4 regions of the Endozoicomonas sp. GU-1 genome follow, and region 2 is predicted to be linked to each of the others. Evidence: predicted binding sites of a transcription regulator. Region 2 holds the regulator's gene; each other region holds the start of a gene.
What was found. Region 2 encodes FNR, which switches genes on or off when oxygen is low (the NO sensors DNR and NnrR bind a similar motif). Its sites were predicted from a motif close to TTGATNTANATCAA; they were not measured.
Positions count from the first base shown of each region.

Region 1 (4,200 bases), 2.9 Mb from region 2:
CAACGCTTATATGTCTCAGTGAACACAGAGAAGCAGCACTAAAGTGAACATTTTTTTGCCCATCTCCAAACCCTGAACTAAATTCTTAAAAGACTCTGGCTGGCTGGTTTTCAGCCGGAGATAAAAAATCGGGATACCCTACAACCTTTCGTCGAAGCTGTGTTACGTCATTCAATACGGCCCAATTTATACGACGCAACAATTACTCTTTTCCTGCATGGAAAGCGGGCCTTGCTTTTTCAACACACATTAACTGACGGCTACCAGCTTTTATATATGCCCCTCACCAGGGCTATTTCAACAACATCATGCCTTTATTCAGCGGCAGGATGAAAAAAGCCGGAGCCAGAAAAACACACACAAGGTAGGCTAAGCATGCTTTCCAGGCAGCAAACACCTTCAACCCTGAACACTGGGCTGGAAGCGTTATCTGAAGCAGTTTCATCAATATCCCGTCGTTCGTGCCAGTATTGTGGCGCAGTGGCTATCGCGTCAGCCTCAACCTGCGCGCTGGCGGTCACCGGTGACGATATTAACTTCAACGGTTATGCCCGTTCAGGTATTGGCAGCACTGATAAGGGTGGTGAGCAGTTATGTTTTAAGGCGGCAGGTGCTCCCTCTAAATACCGCCTGGGTAATGAGTGCGAAACCTATGCGGAATTGAAGTTTGGTGCAGATCTCTTTGATCAGGATGGTGTGCAGTTTTACCTGGATACTAATCTTGCCTATAAAGTTGGCCAGCAAGGGGACTATGAAACCACTGATCCTGCTCTTCGGGAGATGAACATTAAAGCCACAGGTGTCTTTGGTGATGCGCTTCCCGGTTCAATGTTGTGGGTCGGCAAACGTTTTTATAATCGTCATGATATCCATATGATTGATTACTACTACTGGAATTTGTCTGGTCCCGGTGTTGGTATTGAGAATATTGATGTGGGGATGGGTAAGCTGGATATTGCCTGGGTGAGAAACCAGAATGGGGTAAAATACGATAATTGGACTAATAACACCTATAAAACTGAACAAGTCACTACCAACATTTTAGATTTTCGCTGGAATGAAATTCCAATAATGCATAACCTGAGCCTGGAGCTTGGTCTTGACTATGGTGTTGGTAGCCCACCTGATAACTTGCCAGAAGTAACCCTCACAAATGGTGAAAAGGTCGGAAAAAGCTATTTTGATAAAAACGGCTGGATGTTAACCGGTGAACTGACCTGGAATGTCTTAGGAGGATTCAATAAAGTTATTGTCCAGTACGCTACCGATGGGATGACAGGTCCCGGTACAGGAACCGCTGGAATGTATATGCAAACCACCGACTGGTTTAAGGGGAATAAACTCTTTCGCGTAATGGATCATGGTGCTGTTTCAATAATGCCCAAGCTCGATATGATGTATGTTCTTGGTGTTACACAGGTTAAATACGATGAGGATACTATGCATCCAATGTTTCCAAACTATGGAAAAAAGACCACCTGGATGACTGCAGGGGTTCGGCCTTCCTGGAACTGGAATGATTTAACCAGTACTACCATTGAACTGGGTTATGATCAGGTTAAAAATGCTCACGCCTCTTTCCAAGATGGATCAACGCTATACAGTAGCGATCTTTTCAAAAGCAAACTTTTGAAGTTTACCATCGCGCAACAATTCCATCCGCAGTTTGGCAACTGGGTAAGACCACAGATTCGTATTTTTGCCACCTATGCTGACTGGAATACTCCTAAACTTGCAGCTGTCGGCACGCCACCTGATACGCTCAAAGGAACTGCTTGCACTTCAGCAAATGCAGACAAATGCAACGCCCTCGGCCTTGAATACTTCGACACCTTCACTTCAGCCCAGCAAGTTATGAAGGCCTATGGCAGCAAATCCGACGGCTGGACCTACGGAGCCCAGATGGAAATCTGGTTCTAATCCATTAGATTGGTTCCCCCTCGCCCCCACGGTCCTAAGGGTGTTGCAAAAGATATAAAAGCCTTGAACCACAAAGACACGAAGGCACAAAGGAAAGCCTCTTTAATTTGACTGACATAGCTCAGGTAAGCCCAGAAAAAACTTTGTGTCTTTGTGCCTTTGTGGTTTCCTGCTTTTTAAGGCCTTCCGCAACACCCACTCCTCCCTGGGAACGCATACCAATCCCAGCCGTAAACACAAAACCGCGTAACTCCACACTCCCCGCAACAACGAAACCAAACGGGCATCAATTCGGAACAACAAGGTAACCCATCATGAAGGCAGCTGTCGTTCATCATTTCAAAGATCAGCTTACCATCGAAGATCTGCCGCTACCCAAGCCAGGCCCACGGGATGCACTGGTAAAAATCCATGCCTGTGGTGTCTGTCATACCGATCTTCATGCCTGCCATGGAGACTGGCCGGTTAAACCAAAACTGCCGCTGGTGCCCGGCCATGAAGGTGTAGGAACGGTCACCGAAGTTGGTGACCAGATCACTCATATCAAACCGGGCGATCGTGTGGGTATTCCCTGGCTCTATTCCGCCTGTGGCTACTGCGAGTACTGTCTGGAAGGCAAAGAAACACTCTGCCTTGCCCAGCACAATGCCGGTTATTCCATCGATGGCGGCTATGCCGAGTACTGCCTGGCGGCTGCCGACTATGTGGTGAAAGTTCCCGACAATATCAGTTTTGTCGATGCCGCCCCCCTGTTCTGTGCCGGGGTTACCACGTATAAGGCCCTGAAAGTTAGCCGTACCAAACCTGGCGACTGGGTGTCCGTTGTCGGTGTGGGCGGACTTGGTCACCTGGCCGTTCAGTATGCCGTGGCCATGGGTCTTAATGTGATTGCGGTGGATACCGGGGCGGAAAAGAAAGCGTTATCCCTGGACTTGGGAGCCACTCACTTTATCGACTTTATCCGGGAGCAGCCGGAAGAAAAAATTCAGTCGCTGCTGGGTAATGGTGTTCACGCGACTGTCTGTACGGCAGTCTCCAAAGCGGGCTTTGACAGTGCTTATCGCTCAGTGCGCAGGGGAGGAACCTGTGTACTGGTTGGACTCCCCCCGGAGGATATGCCCATTCCTATATTCGATACGGTAATCAACGGCGTTTCTGTTGTTGGCTCCATCGTAGGTACCCGCAAGGATTTACAGGAATGCCTGGAGTTTGCTGCCCAGGGTAAAGTGAAGGCGATTATCCAGAAACGAACCCTTGAAGAGATCAACGCGATTTTTGACGAAATGGAGAAAGGTGATATCGCCGGACGTGTTGTTATGGAACTGGCCCAGTAATTTATTCAATTACGTAGTGCCCTCTGTGGTTCCAAAAAACGATTTTTCATCCGTCTCTTGTGCAAACTCAGCCAGGGCAAAATGGTTTACTTCTGTCGTTTTGCCCGCTCGACTTCAAACTTCTCCAGCCGCCTGTCCCAGTTTTTGAAACGTGTACGACAATAGGCATCCAGTTCGTCGTAGGTCTGAAAATAGAGCTCGCAGCCATCATTAATGGGAGCGTCCCTCTCACAGGCTTCGTTGCTGTGTTCCCGGCAGATAATGGGGCGTCGTTCATAGATGCCACAGCGATTATCCGGCAACAGGAATTCACACCGGGTCTGACAGAGCAGGTACCAGCCATTGCCATCCTTGAAAATATGCACGCCCATATGGGCCACCTGCCAGAGCAACACATCAAACGCGTGCATACTGCGGGGAGTGTCCAGTTCCTGGGTAATGTAAGAGCAACAAAGGGCAGTACACTGATCACACTTGTTGCTGGCAGTGATGTCCCTGGTTTCGATCCGGTTAACCATATCTGACACGATAAGTAATAAGTCCTGTTATTGGCTACGAACTAAAAAGCCGGGCTACTGTTTTCATGGGCAGAAACATGCGAACTTTACCATTATGTTCACACAGAACTTCAAATCCATATTTTGCATAAAACTGCTCTGCGGCATCGGTTAAACAATCAACAATAATGGCGTATGCACGCATATGAGCGTTTATTTCCCACAGGTATTTCAAGGCATTTACCAGGCAGATTTTTCCTAACCCCTCGCCCTGAAATTCTCGATGAACCGCAAGCTGTGCGATCAAAAATACAGGAACAGGATACCGTGGCAGCTTCTTTACCAGAGCTTCAGGTAAAGTGTCTCGACAGATTGAGCCTGGCGTAATGCTGTAAAATGCACAAATTGGAATTTTTTGATTTGGAAAAGGGTTTGATGCAGGCAGAACC
Region 1 is NZ_CP114771.1:5,106,826-5,111,025, reverse strand. Features, by position in the region: gene O3276_RS21375 (DUF2244 domain-containing protein) at 1-22, shown strand, start outside; gene lamB (maltoporin LamB) at 376-1,920, shown strand; gene adhP (alcohol dehydrogenase AdhP) at 2,235-3,254, shown strand; gene O3276_RS21360 (YkgJ family cysteine cluster protein) at 3,341-3,772, opposite strand; gene O3276_RS21355 (GNAT family N-acetyltransferase) at 3,807-4,200, opposite strand, start outside.
Region 1: adhP (alcohol dehydrogenase AdhP) is a predicted target of FNR. The motif match lies at 2,032-2,045, and genes of this name have one in related genera.

Region 2 (4,200 bases):
CATCAAGCCCCTGTCACTCTACTTTCATATTCCGTTCTGCTCCCATGTCTGTTATTACTGCGCCTGTAATAAAATAGTCACCAAACACCGTGGGCGCGCCAATAGTTATCTGGAATACCTGTTTCGTGAAATAGAGATGCAGGCAGCACTCTACAGTCAGGAACAGCGGGTCGAGCAACTCCACTTTGGCGGCGGCACACCGACCTTTCTGAGCAGAGATCAGATGACGGATCTGATGGGGCATATCCGCCAGCACTTCCAACTGACCCAAAGCGATACCGCAGACTACTCCATTGAACTGGACCCCAGGGAAGTAGACTGGCCCATGATGGGCACCCTGAGGGACCTCGGCTTCAACCGGATCAGCATGGGCGTTCAGGACCTGAACCCCAAAGTTCAGCAAGCCGTTAACCGGGTTCAACCTGAAAGCATGATTCAATCCATCCTTGATGCTGCCAGAGTCATGGCATTCCGCTCGGTACACATGGACCTGATTTACGGCCTGCCTTTCCAGACCACCAACAGTTTTATGGCAACCATCGATCGTGTGGTTGATATGGCCCCGGACAGGCTATCCCTGTTTAACTACGCCCACCTGCCCCACCGCTTCAAGCCGCAGCGCCGGATCAATGAGCAGGATCTGCCAGCGCCGGAAATGAAGCTGGACATTCTGCATCAGGCCACGGAAAAGCTGCTGGATCAGGGCTACATCTACATCGGCATGGATCACTTTGCCCTGCCAGACGATGAACTGGCCATGGCCCGGGAGGATGGCACGCTGCACCGGAATTTTCAGGGTTATACCACCCATGGCCATTGCGACCTGATCGGCATGGGCGTGTCTGCCATCAGCCAGGTAGGCGACACTTATATTCAGAACAGCACCGATGAAGCCCGGTACTGTGCAATGCTCAATGAACAGCAATTGCCAATGGTTCGCGGTCTGAAGATGACCGCTGATGACAAAGTCCGCCAGGCAGTGATTACCCAGCTGATCTGCCACTTCAAACTGCATTTCAGCGATATTGAACAGCGGTTTGATATTCAATTCAGGGATTACTTCCGGGATGAGCTGGCAAGACTGGAGCCGATGAGGGCGGACGGCCTGATCAGTCTCAATAGCGATGGCTTGCTGGAAGTACTGCCGAAGGGAACGCTGCTGATCCGTAACATCTGTATGCAGTTCGACCACTATCTCCATCAACCGGAAATGAAAGAAAAGACGCTCTACTCAAAGGTTATCTGAGCAGCACTCCGGAGCAATCACCAGGCTCCGGAGCCCCTCTCCCGCCAGTACCGACAATGACTGATCATCCCGCACAGAACCGAAACCTCTCTGCAGCTCACCGGCTTATCAGCAAAAAACTGAAACTGACGACGACTTGCCACCACTATCACATTGATTTACTTGAAACATAAGTGCAAAATCTGTCATGTCCGTTAAATACCACGAACGAAAATTTAATCCTGTGACATAAGACAATGTCAGATTGATTTTCCAGGGATAAAGACATACAACCACCAGGAGCCATGACCATACTATTATCAGGGTCAGCCCTGGGCTGGATAGACGACACGGCAGATGAAAGCTCACCGGAACCACCGCAGTTTATGACGCATTGCTAAAGCAGCACCAAACCCCTACCCTGGGTCTGCCCGGTTGCGTACATACCTGATTTACACTCCGGTAATACTTTTCATACACTTGGTTTTCCATAAACAGTGTCGAATTTCGCCAAATACGACTTTGAGGCCTCTCAATGACGTCAAAGCCCAACGTCCGACAGCCGAGCCATGTGGCTTGCAGAGACTGCAGCCTCAGCTCACTGTGCCTGCCACTGGCACTGAGCATTAAGGATATCGATCAGCTGGATCACATTATCAAGCGTGGGCGTCCTTTGAAAAAAGGCGAACACCTGTTTCTGGAAGGTGACCCCTTTACCAGCGTCTTTGCTGTTCGCTCAGGGGCTCTCAAAACCTACACAGCGACCAATGAAGGTGAGGAACAAATCACCGGGTTTTACCTGCCCAGCGAAATTCTTGGCCTGAGCGGTATGGATACGGATACCTATCCGGTGTCGGCCCAGGCGATGGAAACCACCATGATCTGCGAGATTCCTTTTGAGCAACTGGAAACCCTTTCCGATCAATTCCCGGAACTGCGCCGACATCTGATGCGCCTGATGAGCAAGCGTATCCGTGAAGACCAGCAAATGATGATGCTGCTGTCCAAGAAAAACGCCGATGAACGTATTGCCACCTTCCTGATTAACCTGGCCAGCCGTTTTCGTCGCCGGGGCTTTTCTTCGCAGTCGTTCCGTCTGTCCATGTCGAGAAATGAGATGGGGAACTACCTGGGCCTGGCGGTAGAAACGGTTAGTCGTGTATTTACCCGATTCCAGAAAAACGGCCTGATCTCCGCCGTGGGCAAGGAAATCGAAATTCGCAACTCGGTTGAACTCTGTGCCCTGGCCGGGGGAAAAACCCTGGAACCCAACCCTATTGCTACCAACGCCTGACTTTATCCTCTAAAGAAGCTACCCTTTGAGGTGGCTTCTTCCTTTTTATCCATTGACTGACAGCGGCATGCTCCCTCCCATGCATACAAACGAATGTTCATCCGTTCAGGAATATCTGCGAACGCAAATCAGAACCATCGCCAACTGGCCCCATGAAGGCATCCTGTTTCGGGATATCACCACACTGTTTGAAAACCCGGAAGCCTGGCGTAAGGCCGTGGATGTCATGGTTCAGCGTTATGAGAACCAGACTTTTGATCGCATTGGCGCGCTTGATGCCCGCGGTTTCCTGCTTGGCTCGACACTGTCCTATATCATGAACAAGCCGCTGGCACTGTTTCGCAAGAAAGGCAAACTGCCCGGCAAAACCCTCAGTGTCGAGTATGACCTTGAATATGGTAAAGCCGTACTGGAAATGCATGAAGACACCATTAAGCCCGGTGAAAACATTCTGTTGGTGGATGACCTTATCGCCACCGGAGGCACACTGCTGGCTGCCGATCAGTTGATCCGACAAGCAGGAGCCAGCACACTGGAAGCTGCAGCTATCATCAACCTGCCAGACCTCAAGGGTGCTGACAGACTCAATGCGGCGGGCATTCCAACCTATGCCCTGTGCAATTTTGCCGGTGAGTAAAACCACCCTCAGTTCAGAATTTCAGGGATGATACGATATGTCTCTTAGATCCAGGGTCAATGTCTGGATCTGAGAGCCACTCCCGCAATTACAGGACGCACAGACCGGGATCTACCCGGAAAAAGGACTTTGCAAATGGGAATATGCGCCAAGGAACTAAGGCACTATGTTGTTCGCCCCGCACTCAAGCATCTGGGTATGTGGAGCCCTACTGCTGAGAACCTGCTGCTTGGTACCGCGGCCAGAGAGTCCGGGCTTGGTTTTCATCTGAAACAGGCCAATCACCAGGCGCTCGGTATCTATCAGATTTCCCCACGCATGCACCGCAATATCTGGGACCTGTTTCTGGCCCCGAACGCTGACTTATCCAGCAAAGTCCGGGGACTGGCCAGCCAGCGGGAGTTTCTTTCCCACCCCCATCATGAACTGGCGACCAACCTGGTTTACGCCACCGCCATTGCCTGGCTTATCTATCACCGCTGCGGTATTCAGATCGAAGATATTGATAAAGAAGACATCACTGCCATGGCCAGATTATGGCAAAAGCACTTCCACAGCAGAAACCCCGGAACACTCCAGAGCTTCTGCGAAAGCTATCAAAAGATGATTATTGAATCAGGCTGCTCCACAGAGGAGTCAACGTACTTTAACCAGGCTGCAGCCAAACCGGCATAACAGGATTCAGCCTGCCTGCTCCCTTATCGCCTTGATGATGGATGCTCCCCTACAACCCCTTGGCCTCAGCACATTGAACACAGAGGTCAGCATAAGGCATAACCTCAAGGCGCTGAACCGGAATTTCCTTACCGCAGGACAGGCAGAAACCGTAATCGCCCTCATTTATACGATCAAGGGCGCGGTTAATTTTACCCAGTTCAATCACCGCCTCGTTACCCAGTGCATCAATAACCTCATCATTCTCCCGTTCCTGCGCCTGCTCAGACCAGTCGGCACTGTTTTTTCGGGAAGCATCCTGTTTAATTTTACCCAGACGCGTATTCAGCTCATCCCTGCGAGCCATCAACCATTTCTGCCACTTATCAT
Region 2 is NZ_CP114771.1:1,884,408-1,888,607, forward strand. Features, by position in the region: gene hemN (oxygen-independent coproporphyrinogen III oxidase) at 1-1,246, shown strand, start outside; gene fnr (fumarate/nitrate reduction transcriptional regulator Fnr) at 1,761-2,519, shown strand; gene O3276_RS07600 (adenine phosphoribosyltransferase) at 2,599-3,156, shown strand; gene O3276_RS07605 (hypothetical protein) at 3,355-3,831, shown strand; gene O3276_RS07610 (TraR/DksA family transcriptional regulator) at 3,881-4,200, opposite strand, start outside.

Region 3 (4,200 bases), 990 kb from region 2:
GTCAGCACGTTGAATGAGCCACCACGGTCAACACCGTCTTTACCCGGTGCGTACCAGGCACCTTCGGCCAGGGCAGCAACACCCGGCATAATCCGGGGGCTGACTTTAGCCGGAACCCAGGTCTCGCCACGGTCATTCCAGACTTTCAGCATGTCGCCATCTTTGATTCCCCGGGCCTGTGCATCTGCCGGGTTCAGCCACACGGCATCGGTCACTGCTTCACGCAGGAAAGCGACGTTGTGGTATGTGGAATGCACACGGCCCTTGGTGTGAAAACCAATCAGCTGCAGCGGATACTTCTCAGTCAAAGGATCCAGATGGCTTTCCCAGGTGGTGACGTACTGTGGCAGCGGTGTCACCACATCCCCTTCCGGCAGCTCCCACTCGGCGGCAATGGTCGCCAGTTGTTCAGAGTAAATTTCGATTTTCCCGGATGGGGTCCCCAGGGGATTGTTCACAGGATCCTTACGGAAACCTTCCAGAGCGATGCGAATATGTTTCGGTGCCAGCTGTTTGTAGGGGCCGTCACGACGCAGGTCTGCCAGTGTTGGCACCTGAGGCTGTTCTTTACGCATCTGTTCGTACAGTTCTGCTACCCACTGCTCATGGGTCTTGCCTTCTGTGTACTGCGCTTCCAGACCAAAGCGTTTGGCAATACCTGTACAGATGTCGTATGCACTGCGGCACTCGTACATCGGGGCAATAGCAGGCACCAGCGGAATTACTGCACCCAGACTGCCCGAGGCATAGCCGTTGCTGGCCACTTCATAATTTTCAATGGTGGTGATATCCGGCAGCAGAATATCCGCGAACCGTGCGGTAGGTGTCATATGGTTTTCAAACACCAGGATAAACTCACACAGGCTCTCATCAGACAGGATCTCTTTGGTCCGGTTGATATCAGAGTGCTGGTTAACTGTGATATTGCCCGCATATTGCCAGATGAATTTGATCGGATTCTTCAGTGACGTGCCGCCCTGCAGAGCATCGGTCTTATCCGTCATTTCATGGTGACGATGAATCGCATCCGTCCATTTAAAGAATGGAATCGCCGTCTTGATCGGGTTGGTACCCATGGGTAGGGTTTTCACCGGGAAGCCATAGTTGCCTGGCATTTCGCCGGTGTTGGTGCCGGCCAGGCCAATATTGCCGGTCAGAATGGGCAGCATGCAGATGGCACGGCTCGCCTGCTCACCGTTGGCCTGACGCTGAATACCGGTACCCTGAATAATGTAGGCAGGTTTGGCCCTGCCAATTTCCCGGGCCAGCTGAATAATTTTTTTCGCGGGAATACCGGTAATTTTTGCCGCCCACTCCGGGGTTTTCCCGATGCCATCCGCACCCTGGCCCAGAATGTGCGCTTTGTAGTGGCCATTCTTCGGTGCACTGGCTGGCAGCGTTTTTTCATCATAGCCAACACAGAACTTTTCGAGGAATGCTTCATCCACTATCTTCTCGTTGATCAGCACCCAGGCCATGGCTTCTACCAGGGCAGCATCGGTCCCCGGGCGGATTGGAATCCACTCAGACTCTTTGCCCAGCATGGTGTCGGTATAACGCGGGTCAATGATGATGGTGCGCACATTTTTGCTGTTCACCGAGTTGATGTGCTCGTAGATTTCCCCACCACCACTCATGCGGGTCTCTGCCGGGTTGTAACCAAACATGACCAGCAATTCTGCATTGGCGATTTCACTGGTGAAACTGCCGAACGCCGCTGGACGTCCACCGCCATAAGTAAACGGCAGAGCACGTTGAATCTGTCCCCAGCTGTAGTTACCGTAATAAGGCAGAAAGCCACCGAGCATATTCAGCAGGCGCTTGGAGGCAAAAGGACCGTCGGTTTTATAGCCCTGGGTTCCGGAGCCATACTGATAATAGATCGCATCGTTACCGTAAGTATCGATGGTGTACTTCAACTGTCTGGCGATGGTATCCAGCGCCTCATCCCAGCTGATGCGCTCAAATCGGCCTTCGCCACGCTTGCCAACCCGCTTCATGGGGTATTTCAGACGATCAGGGTTGTATACCCGTTGCTTGATGGAGCGACCGCGCAGACAGGCGCGAATCTGATGATCACCGTATACGTCATCGCCCCGGTTATCCGATTCAACATGGGTGATAACACCATCTTTGGTATGCACCTGGAGAGGACAGCGGCTGCCACAGTTCACCATACAGGCAGACCAGGTCACCTTGTCTTCAGCGGCTTTTGCCTGCGTTGAATCTGTTGCCATGGCTTTCAGAGGCAGCGCATTGCCCACGACAACAGCGGCACTGCCCGCAGCAGTCCCCCACTTGATAAACGTTCTTCGCTTGATGACAGACGACAACGCACTATCGAGAAGTTTCTTCATTTATTTTACCGTTATCACTAAAACCGGAAACCAGCACACAAACAGGTCGTGTTACCCCTGACAAAATGCATCTCTGTACAAATAATGAACTGGTGAAATGGTGCTGATAATACGAGCTGGTCAACAAACAACCGATTGACCTGGATCAATTTTTTGCGGGGTTTGAGGCAATTACTGAAGAGGGTAGGAACTTATTCGAGCACGCTACAGAGCACGGCGCACCCTGTAATTGATCATGATTATTGAGGACAAAACTGTGCTGCCACTTCGGTGACATGGCTGCGGCGGTACTTCCGCCGCAGTGCTTACCATGGCACCTGCCCGGGCTGCCAGATTACCGGGAACCTTTCGATATTTTCGGTGTCTGAATTTTGTGCTCATTTCACTCAGGCGGAGCCTTACTCCCGTGCAGTCCGATATACGATTTTAAATTCATTGAGACCCTTGATATGTCCATACCTCAGGCGGAAGCAAGCATTGGTTCGTCAGGATTTCATCCACCACCGACAGGCGGCAAGAAAGAGGAATACAATCCTGTTGCCGCATTCGGTCAGTTTGGCGGGATGATGGTTCGTGTTGTCAATGCATTACAAGCTGCCGGTTCAGGCGATCAATACAGGCCAGTGAGTTTATTGTCACCCGGTGCCCAATACGCAATAGAAACCAGGCGGCCGGATCAATTTGGAACCAGGCCAGACCAGGTCATTACGGTTCTGAAACCTGCGCCCGGTTGCCATATGCTCTGGGCTTATAAAAAAGATGTCTGTTCGAATGCCTCGGGGGAACCGTGCTGCAGGTTCACATACACCAAGAAAATTACCAGCTGGCATGTTTTGGCAGAGAAAATAGCAGAGAGTTACCACAGAAAGCACTCCCTGTTTAGCAAATCACCATTAACTTCAGGACACCTTGGTGTCAATGGCTATTTACTGCACCAACCGTCTGAACGGATCATTAAAGGAGCAGGCAAATATCCGGAAATTCTCTGTCACATTAATTTTGACCGCATGCACTATGGCTACCTTCTGGACTTTACCAGGGAGTTTTCTTTCCGCCGTCTTGAAGAAGTCATGGGCAATATTCTGACGCTCGAGCAAAATAAAGGTAACACATCCGGTGATGAGTTCCGTGAGCCAGTAAAACTGTGCCTGTACAACAGTTATCAGGGGGTGTTGTCTCCCCCGGTGGAAATCAGCCGTACACAAGCGCTAATGCTGCGGCGAAACATTCGTGCCTTCTCTCAATACGGCAACTTCACTGGTCAGGAACTCAGGCTTTACCAGTTATTGAGTCAGTCCGGTGGTGAACGATTTCTGCAGCTGCTGAAAAATATTCCGGAGCAGGTCAGCACGGTATCAGCCAGTGTCAAGGCGCTTGGCACTGACATCAAAGCCATCCTGACAGCCATCGAGAACTGTGATTCAGCAACATTCTTAAGCAAACTTCCAGCCCGGGTGGACGGGGTCAACAGCAAAGTGGGTTTACCGAATATATTACTGGAAGCTTTGCTTGAGCAGACCCCGTTTCATAAACACTTTCCCTGGCTATATTATGATTTCGAGATACACGATAACGAGTCCAGCTGGGATTACATTTTCGAACAGGCCAGACCCACCTTTGCCGCACAAGTGTTCATCTGCCGGGAGTTATTAAATAATAATTTGTTTGTTCCCTATTTATTAGGGTACAAGACTCAACACCTGTCCACTATAATCCACTGGTGTGTTGCCTGCTCATCGCTTACGGCGCAAGAATCTATCTCAGTTATCAAACATCAGCCCAGCTTGCAGATCATCTTGAAATATTAACATCTACCAATCATTTTCTCCGGGCGAATCTGTTG
Region 3 is NZ_CP114771.1:2,878,610-2,882,809, forward strand. Features, by position in the region: gene O3276_RS11780 (DMSO/selenate family reductase complex A subunit) at 1-2,357, opposite strand, end outside; gene O3276_RS11785 (hypothetical protein) at 2,807-4,165, shown strand; gene O3276_RS11790 (hypothetical protein) at 4,198-4,200, shown strand, end outside.
Region 3: O3276_RS11780 (DMSO/selenate family reductase complex A subunit) is a predicted target of FNR. The motif match lies at 2,493-2,506, and genes of this name have one in related genera.

Region 4 (4,200 bases), 1.0 Mb from region 2:
AAGACGTTGGTCTTCGGGTTCTGCGCTACCTGATGGGCGTTGAAGGTGGCACCGATCAGCTGCCGGAAAACACCATCCTCTGTCTGGAAGACATTACGCCTTCGGAAGTGGTGACCCTGGATCGCCAGCGCGTGATTGGTATCGTGACCCTGCACGGCGGCGCGACTTCCCATGCGGCGATTCTGGCCGGTTCCCTGGGTATTCCTTACCTGGTCAACGTACCGGGCAGTGTTCGTCAGTATGAGAACGGTACCGATGTTATCCTGAACACCAACAAGGGTTACATGCTGGTTAATCCTACTCAGGAAGAGATCGACAGAACCGTTGCCCGCCAGGAACGTGCGGCGGCGGAACATGCAGCGGCGTTGCAAGTGGCTGACCAGCCCGCGGTGACTCTGGATGGCCATCATGTTGAGATCGCTGCCAATATCGCCAACCAGGACGATGCGGAAAAAGCGGTCAAAATGGGCGCTGAAGCGGTAGGTCTGCTGCGTTCCGAGTTCCTCTATATGGAACGTGCAACCGAACCCACCATGGATGAGCAGATAAAAGCCTACGAAGGTATTCTGGACGCTATGGGTAAAGACCGTCCGGTCATTATCCGTACTCTGGACGTCGGTGGTGACAAGCCTCTGGCTTATCTGCCCCTGCCAAGAGAGGAGAACCCGTTCCTGGGTGAACGTGGTGTGCGTATCGGTATTAACCGTCCGACCATGCTGCGCAAGCAGGTTCGTGCGATCCTGAAGGCGGCTCATGCCGGTCATGCCCGTATCATGTTCCCGATGATCAGCTCCCTGGATGAATTCCGTGCCGTGAAAAAACTGGTGCTGGAAGAGCAGGAGACGACGGGTGTCACCGTTGAAGTGGGTATTATGATTGAGGTGCCGTCCGCTGCGCTGCTGGCCGATCATTTTGCCAAAGAAGTGGACTTCTTCTCCATCGGTACCAATGACCTGACCCAGTACACCCTGGCCGTTGACCGTGGTCATCCAAAACTGGCGGCACGGGTCGATGGTCTTCACCCGGCAGTATTGCGCCTGATCGATATGACGGTGAAAGCAGCCAACAAAGAAGGCAAGTGGACGGGTATCTGTGGCAGCCTGGCCAGTGACCCGAATGCGGTGCCTATTCTGGTTGGCCTGGGTGTTCAGGAACTGTCCATCAGTGTCCCGGCAATCCCGGTGGTTAAGGCCCGTGTTCGCAGCCTGAACTATAAGCACTGCCAGAGCCTGGCCCGTGAAGCGCTGACTCTGGATTCAGTAGAAGGCGTAAGACGTTTGACTGCCTGATCACTGACGATCATCTTTCTGAAAGCCCCCTGGTTTTGGCCATGGGGCTTTTTTATTGTTGTCTGAAATATGTAGTTTCCCTGTGATGATGCGTAGTTGTACTTTAAATCACATGATCTTGATTCAGGTCATCTGTCGGTTAATTACTGTCCAATTATCATGCCCACCATTTGGTTGGCGGCACTTTTTGTTCACACCTTTATGCCTGCTGGGAAAGCAGAATCTGATAATTGTCTGAGCAGTCGGTGATCACGACCAGTATTTATGATGGGGTGGCGATATCAATGAAAGAAATTGTGGATAAAGTGCTTGCTTCCACGGTGAAGCGAAGAACGTTTATGAAGTGGGGAACCGCTGCGGGCGGTGCGGCAGTGGTTGCTGCGCACACACTGCCGGTGAAAGTTTCTGCGACAGAGGCCAAACCTGCGGTTGCAGAGATCAAGTCAGTGTGGTCTGCCTGTACGGTCAACTGTGGCTCACGCTGTGCACTGCGTCATCAGGTAAAAGACGGTGTGATCATCCATACCGAAACCGATAACACCGGTGACGATACCTATGGTGACCACCAGGTTCGGGCCTGTCTCCGTGGCCGTTCCTTCCGCAAGCGCGTCTACAACCCTGACCGTCTGAAATACCCAATGAAGCGTGTCGGTAAGCGTGGTGAAGGTCGATTTGAGCGCATCAGCTGGGATGAAGCGTTTGACACCATCGCTGATAACCTGAAGCGCATCAAAAAAGAGTATGGCAATGAAGCCATCTATCTCAACTATTGTACTGGTACGCTGGGAGGCACGGTGTCCAAATCCTGGCCGCCAGCCGCCACACCGATCGCCCGTCTGATGAACTGCTGGGGCGGTTATCTTAACCACTATGGTGATTACAGTACGGCCCAGATTGCCGTGAGTTTACCGTATTTGTATGGCGGCAGCTGGGTAGATAATAACTGCACGTCAGATGTTGTGAATACCAGGCTGGTGGTCAATTTTGGCAACAACCCGGCGGAAACCCGTATGAGTGGTGCCGGTATTGTTTATCAGCTGTCCGAAGCGCGACAACGCAGTAAGGCGCGTATGATCACCTTTGATCCGCGCATGACCGATACGGTCCTGGGTGCCAATGATGAGTGGGTTCCGCTGCGACCGGGTACCGATGCCGCACTGGTAGCCGGTATGGCGTGGGTGATGATTACCGAAGACCTGGTGGATAATGAATTCCTGGGCAAGTACACCATCGGCTACGATGAAAACTCACTGCCTGCCAGTGCACCGAAAGGCGCTTCCTGGAAATCCTATATTCTGGGCAAAGGCGATGATGGTGTTGCCAAGACCCCGCAATGGGCAGCAAAAATTACCGGTGTCCCGGCAGACACCATCATCCGTCTGGCCCGTGAAATTGCCATGACCAAACCCTGCAACATTATGCAGGGCTGGGGTCTGCAGCGCACCGCCAATGGTGAGCAGGCCAGTCGGGCGATCTGCATGCTGGCGGTGATGACCGGTAATGTGGGGATTCCCGGTGGTGGTACCGGTGCCCGTGAAGGCAGCTACTCCATGCCCTTTGCGGTCTTTCCGACACTGACCAACCCGGTATCAACGTCCATTCCCATGTTCCTCTGGACCGATGCCATTTACCGTCATGATGAAATGACCGCGCTGACCGCCGGTATTCGTGGTGCCGAAAAACTGACCCAGCCCATCAAGTTCATCTGGAACTATGCGGGTAACTGCATCATCAACCAGCATTCGGACACCAATCGCACCCATGACATCCTTCAGGATGACAGCCAGTGTGAAATGATTGTGGTGATCGACAACCACATGACGCCCAGTGCCCGCTATGCGGATATTCTGCTGCCCGATTTAACCGCGGCTGAACAACCGGATTTCGCCCCTAACGGGTTCTGCGGCAATATGGGTTACACCATTTTCTGTGATACGGCGGTTGAGCCGTTGTATGAATGTCGTTCGGTCTACGACATGTGTACAGGTATTGCCAAACGCCTCGGAGTAGAAGCGCAGTTCACCGAAGGTCGGGACCAGGAAGCCTGGTTGCGTCATATTTATGCAGAATCCCAGAGAATGAACCCGACACTGGTAGACCTGGATTTTGCAGCCTTCCGTGAGCTGGGCATTGTCAAGCAGAAGAACCCCGGTGAACCTCATGTTCAATTCCGCGAGTTCCGGGAAAACCCTGAAAAACATCCACTGGACACCCCCTCCGGTAAAATTGAGATCTATTCTGAGCGCCTGGCGAATATTGCCTCCAGCTGGACACTGGGGGAGAACGATATTATTCGGGCACTGCCTGAGTACGCTTCTTCCTGGGAAGGGCATGAGGCAGACCACGCGCAGCAGTATCCGTTGCAGATGTTTGGTTTCCACTTTAAAGCCCGTACTCACTCCACGTATGGCAACGTCGATGTGCTGCGGGAAACCAACCGCCAGGAAGTGTGGATCAACCCGGTTGATGCCCACAAGCGCAAGATAAAAGACGGTGACATGCTGAAGGTCTGGAATGATCGTGGCGAGATCCGTGTTGCTGCGAAAGTGACTGAGCGCATTATGCCCGGCGTGGTCGCCATGGGGCAGGGTAGCTGGTACGCACCAGACCGCAGTGGCGTGGACCGGGGCGCGTGTATGAATACGCTGACCACCCAGCGCCCATCGCCACTGGCCAAGGGTAATCCCCAGCACAGTAACCTGGTTAACATTGCCAGGGCATAACAGGACAGGAATTAAAGTTCAATGAAACAACTGGGATTTTATGTCGACACGGCCAAGTGTACGGGCTGCAAAACCTGTCAACTGTCGTGCAAAGATGAAAACGACCTGAAAGTCGGCGTGAACTGGCGTCGGGTCTATGAATACGGCGGTGGTAGCTGGCTTCAGAACGAAGACGGCACCTATGCCCA
Region 4 is NZ_CP114771.1:2,891,332-2,895,531, reverse strand. Features, by position in the region: gene ptsP (phosphoenolpyruvate--protein phosphotransferase) at 1-1,289, shown strand, start outside; gene O3276_RS11820 (DMSO/selenate family reductase complex A subunit) at 1,574-4,012, shown strand; gene O3276_RS11815 (DMSO/selenate family reductase complex B subunit) at 4,034-4,200, shown strand, end outside.
Region 4: O3276_RS11820 (DMSO/selenate family reductase complex A subunit) is a predicted target of FNR. The motif match lies at 1,408-1,421, and genes of this name have one in related genera.